DNA from 2 places in the Lysinibacillus sp. PWR01 genome. Region 1 is predicted to be linked to the other one. Evidence: a T-box and tRNA genes for the amino acid it is inferred to sense, from the RefSeq annotation. Region 1 holds a T-box; the other holds one or more tRNA genes.
The links. The T-box of region 1 lies ahead of ileS (isoleucine--tRNA ligase). A T-box ahead of a tRNA ligase gene usually reads a tRNA of that ligase, here a tRNA-Ile.
Positions count from the first base shown of each region.

Region 2: it encodes a tRNA-Ile, which carries the amino acid that the T-box ahead of ileS (isoleucine--tRNA ligase) is inferred to sense. The anticodon was not compared.

Region 1 is NZ_JBHERJ010000047.1:34,300-37,549, reverse strand. Features, by position in the region: gene ileS (isoleucine--tRNA ligase) at 1-1,562, opposite strand, end outside; T-box leader at 1,675-1,899, opposite strand; gene ACEVFT_RS07630 (DivIVA domain-containing protein) at 1,996-2,520, opposite strand; gene ACEVFT_RS07625 (YlmH family RNA-binding protein) at 2,616-3,250, opposite strand, start outside.
Region 2 is NZ_JBHERJ010000069.1:3,773-7,022, forward strand. Features, by position in the region: gene nadC (carboxylating nicotinate-nucleotide diphosphorylase) at 1-77, shown strand, start outside; gene nadA (quinolinate synthase NadA) at 64-1,167, shown strand; gene ACEVFT_RS14445 (VOC family protein) at 1,334-1,768, shown strand; tRNA gene ACEVFT_RS14450 (tRNA-Glu) at 1,796-1,867, opposite strand; tRNA gene ACEVFT_RS14455 (tRNA-Ser) at 1,870-1,960, opposite strand; tRNA gene ACEVFT_RS14460 (tRNA-Asn) at 1,971-2,047, opposite strand; tRNA gene ACEVFT_RS14465 (tRNA-Ile) at 2,052-2,128, opposite strand; tRNA gene ACEVFT_RS14470 (tRNA-Gly) at 2,130-2,203, opposite strand; tRNA gene ACEVFT_RS14475 (tRNA-Phe) at 2,209-2,284, opposite strand; tRNA gene ACEVFT_RS14480 (tRNA-Asp) at 2,343-2,418, opposite strand; tRNA gene ACEVFT_RS14485 (tRNA-Met) at 2,422-2,496, opposite strand; tRNA gene ACEVFT_RS14490 (tRNA-Ser) at 2,550-2,642, opposite strand; tRNA gene ACEVFT_RS14495 (tRNA-Ile) at 2,658-2,734, opposite strand; tRNA gene ACEVFT_RS14500 (tRNA-Met) at 2,741-2,814, opposite strand; tRNA gene ACEVFT_RS14505 (tRNA-Ala) at 2,843-2,918, opposite strand; tRNA gene ACEVFT_RS14510 (tRNA-Pro) at 2,935-3,011, opposite strand; tRNA gene ACEVFT_RS14515 (tRNA-Arg) at 3,021-3,097, opposite strand; tRNA gene ACEVFT_RS14520 (tRNA-Leu) at 3,106-3,194, opposite strand; tRNA gene ACEVFT_RS14525 (tRNA-Gly) at 3,200-3,250, opposite strand, start outside.

The DNA of each region.
Region 1 (3,250 bases):
TTTTCTTTTGTGAATTCGCCGTTCGGGCTTCCTGGATGTGTAAAGCCTTCTGGCAATAATTCGTTTGCTGTTTTTTGGAACCAAATATTTGATCCATGCTCACGGAATAATGCTGAGACATGACTAATTGTTTCAGGTGTAATAATTGGTTCACCATTTTCAGCATAGAAAATCGGAATCGGCACACCCCAAGCACGTTGACGTGAAATTACCCAGTCTCCACGATCACGAATCATATTATAAAGACGCGTTTCTCCCCAAGCTGGTGTAAATGCTGTTGCTTTTACAGCCTCTAATAACTCTCCACGGAATGCTTCAACGGATGCAAACCATTGAGGTGTTGCACGATAAATAACAGGCTTTTTCGTACGCCAGTCATGTGGGTATGAGTGCGTAAAGAAATCAAGCTTTTCTAACGCTTCTACTTCTTTTAGTTTTTCTGTTACTAGTTTGTTCGCATCATTATAAAACACGCCTTCAAAGCCTGGTGCTTCATCTGAATAACAGCCACTATTATCAAGAGGGCTAAGAATACCTAAACCATACTGTTTACCAATATGATAATCGTCTTCCCCGTGTCCTGGTGCTGTATGAACACAACCAGTACCCGCTTCAGCTGTTACGTGTTCGCCTACCATAATAAGAGATTCACGATCATAGAATGGATGCTGTGCTACAATACGATCTAGTGCCTCACCTTTTACTTCCTGTACAACCTCATAGTCTTCCCATCCAAGCGTATTTGCCACTGACTCTAATAATTCTTTGGCGATGATGAATTTTTTATTAGCCACCGCAACTACGACATAGACAAAATCAGGATTCAAAGAAATCCCTAAGTTTGCTGGTAATGTCCAAGGTGTTGTTGTCCAAATAATAAATTTTGCGTCTGCTGGTACAACACCTTTTGCATCCTTAATAGCAAAGCTTACATAAATGGACGGTGATTTGATGTCCTTATATTCAATTTCAGCTTCCGCTAGAGCAGATTCAGAAGATGGTGACCAATAAACTGGTTTTAATCCTTTATAGATATAACCTTTTTCGGCCATTTTACCAAATACTTCAATTTGACGTGCTTCAAACTCAGGCTTCAACGTAATATAAGGATTTTCCCAATCCCCACGAATGCCTAATCGACGGAATTGTGTACGTTGATTGTCAATTTGCTCATACGCATACTCTTCACAAAGTTGGCGGAATGCTGCTACTGACATTTCTTTACGCTTTACACCTTTGTTCGTCAATGCTTGCTCAATTGGTAAACCATGTGTATCCCAACCTGGAATATAATTCACATGGTAGCCAGTCATGGAACGATGACGTGTAATCATATCCTTCAATACTTTATTTAAAGCATGGCCGATGTGGATATCACCATTGGCATATGGAGGGCCATCATGTAGAACAAATTCTGGGCGATCTTCCGTACGCTCCATTTGTAATTTGTTAATATCCATAGCATTCCATTTTTCTTGCATTTTTGGCTCATTTGCCGGTAAGTTTCCACGCATTGGGAAATCTGTTTTTGGCATTAATAAAGTATCTTTGTATTCAACCATTAAAATTCCTCCTTTATTTTACATAAACAGGTAGACATTTTTCTCATACGACAGTTATTGGCAAACTTATCTAAAACGATTCGGGAACAAACAAAAAAAGCCCTCAATCCCACTAAGGGACGAGAAGCTTCTACTCGCGGTACCACCCTACTTGTAGCACAAAAAAATTGCACTACCTCTTAAAAGCACGTTTAACGTCGTGCATCACGAAATAACCTACTTTTTTCAGTTATTTAGCTCAGAAGTGATGTTCAATGCTAGTTGTATGTTTGGGCTCTCACTGTCCCCAAATCGCTTAACAACGCCTAACAAATACTGTCTTCGTCTCTGCTTTTATGCATATCTGTTCAAAATAATTACTATTACAAAGTATATGAAATTCAAACAATCGCGTCAAGTTTCATTTGTCAATTGCAACAATTAAAAAGAAAAGTTAAATATCTTCAGAATCCTGTGCTTCCTCAACAGATGCTTGAATTTCTGTTAAATCAATATCATATTGTAGCAAATGATCCCAGTCATCTGCATTAAGTAAATCAAGCTGTGCTTCTACAAGCATCTTGAAACGATTACGGAATACCTTAGATTGCTTTTTAAGCTCATCAATTTCAATCGTCACCTTACGAGCCTTCGTCAAAGCTTCATTGACAATTCGATCAGCATTTTTTTCAGCTTCTTTTACAATGAGCTTCGCCTCTTTTTGAGAGTTTCTTCGCACTTCATCAGCCGCTTCTTGTGCAACGACAATAGACTTCTGCAAAGTTTCTTCTAAGGAGTTAAAATGTCTCGCTTGTTCTAAGGCCATCTCTAATTGTTTATCAACTTCTTTTTTTTCACGAAGCAGAATTTCATAGTCTTTAATAATCTGATCTAAAAATTCATTTACTTCATCTTCAGCATAGCCTCTGAAGGCTTTTGTAAACTCCTTATTATGTATATCAATAGGTGATAATGGCATACAATCCTTCTCTCCTTTACATGTACATTCGTAATTCCTATTATACAATTGTTCCGACAACTTAGCAGTAAAAATTAATGAAATTTACTTCACTTTCAGCTTTTTTGGGCCAATCGACCGACTTGTAGACGGATTTTATCTTTTTTTGTTCGGCCTTCAGTCATAATAATTTTCACACGACCACTTCCTCGTATCGATAAAATATCTCCCTCTTGTAATTCAAAAGCAACTGTGTCTCGTTCTGTCCAATTAACACGTACTTTTTTCCCAGTAATGAAAGCTTGAGCTTTTTGGCGTGATACATTTAAGACAGTCGCAATAATTACATCTAAACGCATCGAAGATACCGTATGAGATTCCTCCAACCATTCTTCCTCATTTACAATAAGGGAATCCGCTTCTTTTAAAGACTCAATATGCACCTTTACTTTACCAATACCCGTTAAATGTAAACGAACATATTCTGCTACCTCCTGAGCTACAATGAATTGCACCTGATAATCATTAACTCGAATATCACCAAATTTACCACGGTTTAAACCTAATGATAGCAATGCACCTAAAACATCAGGATGTCGTAATTGAACAAATTTCACAGGATATTGAATCGTAAATGCCACCAACTGAAAGTCTTCTTCTGTCGCTTCGTAGTAAGTAGGAAAAATGAGCATACGCTGCCTTTCTGCTCCATCAAATAAACCTGTGCATGCCGTTTTCAGCGTATCATCCT
Region 2 (3,250 bases), on a different contig from region 1:
TAACACATTCAGTTAAAGCTTTTGACATTAGTGCACTCGTTCAAATGAAAGGAGATCATTCCCTTGTCCATCACTAGTTTATTACAACAAACGACACTACTTCCTGAGCATTATCGGGCACTATCCGTAAAGGAAATGGAATCTCGTATTTTATCAATAAAGAAAAAATTAGGTCCTAAATTATTTATTCCTGGGCACCATTATCAAAAAGATGAGGTCATTCAATTTGCTGATGCAACTGGGGATTCTTTACAGTTAGCTCAATTATCCGCAGCAAATAAGGAAGCTGAACACATCGTATTTTGCGGCGTGCATTTTATGGCAGAGACTGCTGATATGCTGACAACAAAACAACAATATGTCTATTTGCCAGATATGCGTGCTGGTTGTTCAATGGCTGATATGGCAGACATTTATCAAACTGAACAAGCATGGCCGATTCTTCAAGAACTCTTTGGTGATACGATTATCCCTCTAACCTATGTCAATTCAACTGCAGCTATTAAAGCCTTTACTGGAAGACATGGTGGTGCTTGTGTCACTTCATCGAATGCTAAGGAGCTTGTTCAATGGGCATTTACACAAAAACAGCGTATCTTCTTTTTACCTGACCAACATTTAGGAAGAAATACTGCCTATGACTTAGGTATTCCTCTTGAAAATATGGCTGTTTGGAATCCTCATAAGAACATGCTCGAAACAACAGAGTCCCTTGAAAATATTCAGGTTATTCTTTGGAAGGGTCACTGCTCTGTGCACGAAGGTTTCACAGTTCAACATACAGAGATTATTCGCAAAGCACACCCAACTATGAGAATTATTGTTCACCCTGAGTGCAGTCGTGAAGTTGTAGCAGCAGCTGATGATGCAGGCTCCACAAAATACATTATTGACACAATCAATCGCGCTCCGAGCGGATCTTCATGGGCCATTGGAACAGAAATGAACTTAGTCAATCGCATTATTAAGCAGCATCCAGATAAACATATTGTCTCTTTAAATGAAAACTTTTGTCCTTGCTTAACAATGAATCGTATTGACCTGCCGCATTTGTTATGGAGCCTCGAAAGTATTGAGCAGGGGCAACCTCATAACCGTATACAAGTAGATGAACATACTACTGCTGAAGCACTTAGCTCACTTGAAAGAATGCTAGCTAGAGGATAAATAGATAGGCTTTATCAACAGAAAGGTTGTATAAATAACCTTTCTGTTTTTTATGGTGATATAACATCTGCTTTAAATAATTTAAATGTCTGCCATTTTTGCCCACAATGCTAAAATTGACATGACTTAAGGCGCTATGATACTGTCGATTTGGAGGTGATACTAAATGGCTTTTCAATCGAAAAATATCTTTATCAATTTACCAGTGAAAGATCTAAACAAATCTATCAACTTTTTTAAGGAATTAGGTTTTGAGTTCAATCAACAATTCAGTGATGAAACAACGGCCTCAATGATTATTAGTGAAAATATCTTTGTATTAATAATGGTGGAAGAACGATTTAAAGGGTTTAGTAAGAAAGAAGTTACAGATACTACTACTTCTGCAGAAGCAATCTTATGCCTTTCTGCCGAAAATCGAGAACAAGTAGATCAATTAGTGAATAAGGCACTTGCCTCTGGTGGTAAACCTTATAGTGAACCACAAGATCACGGATTTATGTATGGTTGGGGTTTTCAAGATGTAGACGGGCATATCTGGGAAGTAGTTTATATGGACGAAAATGCATTGAATCTATCTATGAATATAAAAAAACAGTAGATGCAGTTGCATCTACTGTTTTTAGTATGACCCGTACGGGATTCGAACCCGTGTTACCGCCGTGAAAGGGCGGTGTCTTAACCACTTGACCAACGGGCCCATGGCGGAGAAGGAGGGATTTGAACCCTCGCGCCGGTTACCCGACCTACACCCTTAGCAGGGGCGCCTCTTCAGCCTCTTGAGTACTTCCCCAAAATAAAAATGGCTCCGAAGGCAGGACTCGAACCTGCGACAACCTGATTAACAGTCAGGTGCTACTACCAACTGAGCTACTTCGGAATAATGGTGGGCCTAAATGGACTCGAACCATCGACCTCACGCTTATCAGGCGTGCGCTCTAACCAGCTGAGCTATAGGCCCTTGGAGCGGGTGATGGGAATCGAACCCACGACATCAGCTTGGAAGGCTGAGGTTTTACCATTAAACTACACCCGCATAAATGGTGGGTCAGGACGGAATCGAACCGCCGACACTTAGAGCTTCAATCTAATGCTCTACCAACTGAGCTACTGACCCATTTCGTCCATGCTAAGCTTGCTCACTCTTTTGCTTCTCATGACTTTTATTTTAAAAATGGCGGTCCCGACCGGGATCGAACCGGCGATCTCCTGCGTGACAGGCAGGCATGTTAACCGCTACACCACGGGACCTTTTGGTTGCGGGGGCCGGATTTGAACCAACGACCTTCGGGTTATGAGCCCGACGAGCTACCACTGCTCCACCCCGCGATAATTTTATGCTGTTTCGAGTTTTTAAAGCACCATTTATAAAAATTTAAAACTGGAGGAGGTAGAGGGATTCGAACCCCCGCGCGGTGTTACCCGCCTGTCGGTTTTCAAGACCGATCCCTTCAGCCAGACTTGGGTATACCTCCGTTACAATATATAAATGGTGGACCTTGCAGGACTCGAACCTGCGACCGGACGGTTATGAGCCGTCTGCTCTAACCAACTGAGCTAAAGGTCCTTAAGATGGCGGCAGAGGGGATCGAACCCCCGACCTTACGGGTATGAACCGTACGCTCTAGCCAGCTGAGCTACGCCGCCAGGATCTTTATACTGGTTAATTTACTTATGGTGGAGCCTAGCGGGATCGAACCGCTGACCTCCTGCGTGCAAGGCAGGCGCTCTCCCAGCTGAGCTAAGGCCCCATAAATTTTTAGGAAATGGTCGGGAAGACAGGATTCGAACCTGCGACCCCTTGGTCCCAAACCAAGTGCTCTACCAAGCTGAGCTACTTCCCGTTGTTCTTTTGGCGCGCCCGACAGGAGTCGAACCCATAACCTTCTGATCCGTAGTCAGACGCTCTATCCAATTGAGCTACGGGCGCATTTAAGATGGTGCCGAGGACCGGAATCGAACCGGTACGGTAGTCACCTACCGCAGGATTTTAAGTCCTGTGCGTCTGCCAGTTCCGCCACCCCGGCACATTTGGAGCGGAAGACGAGGTTCGAACTCGCGACCCCCACCTTGGCAAGGTGGT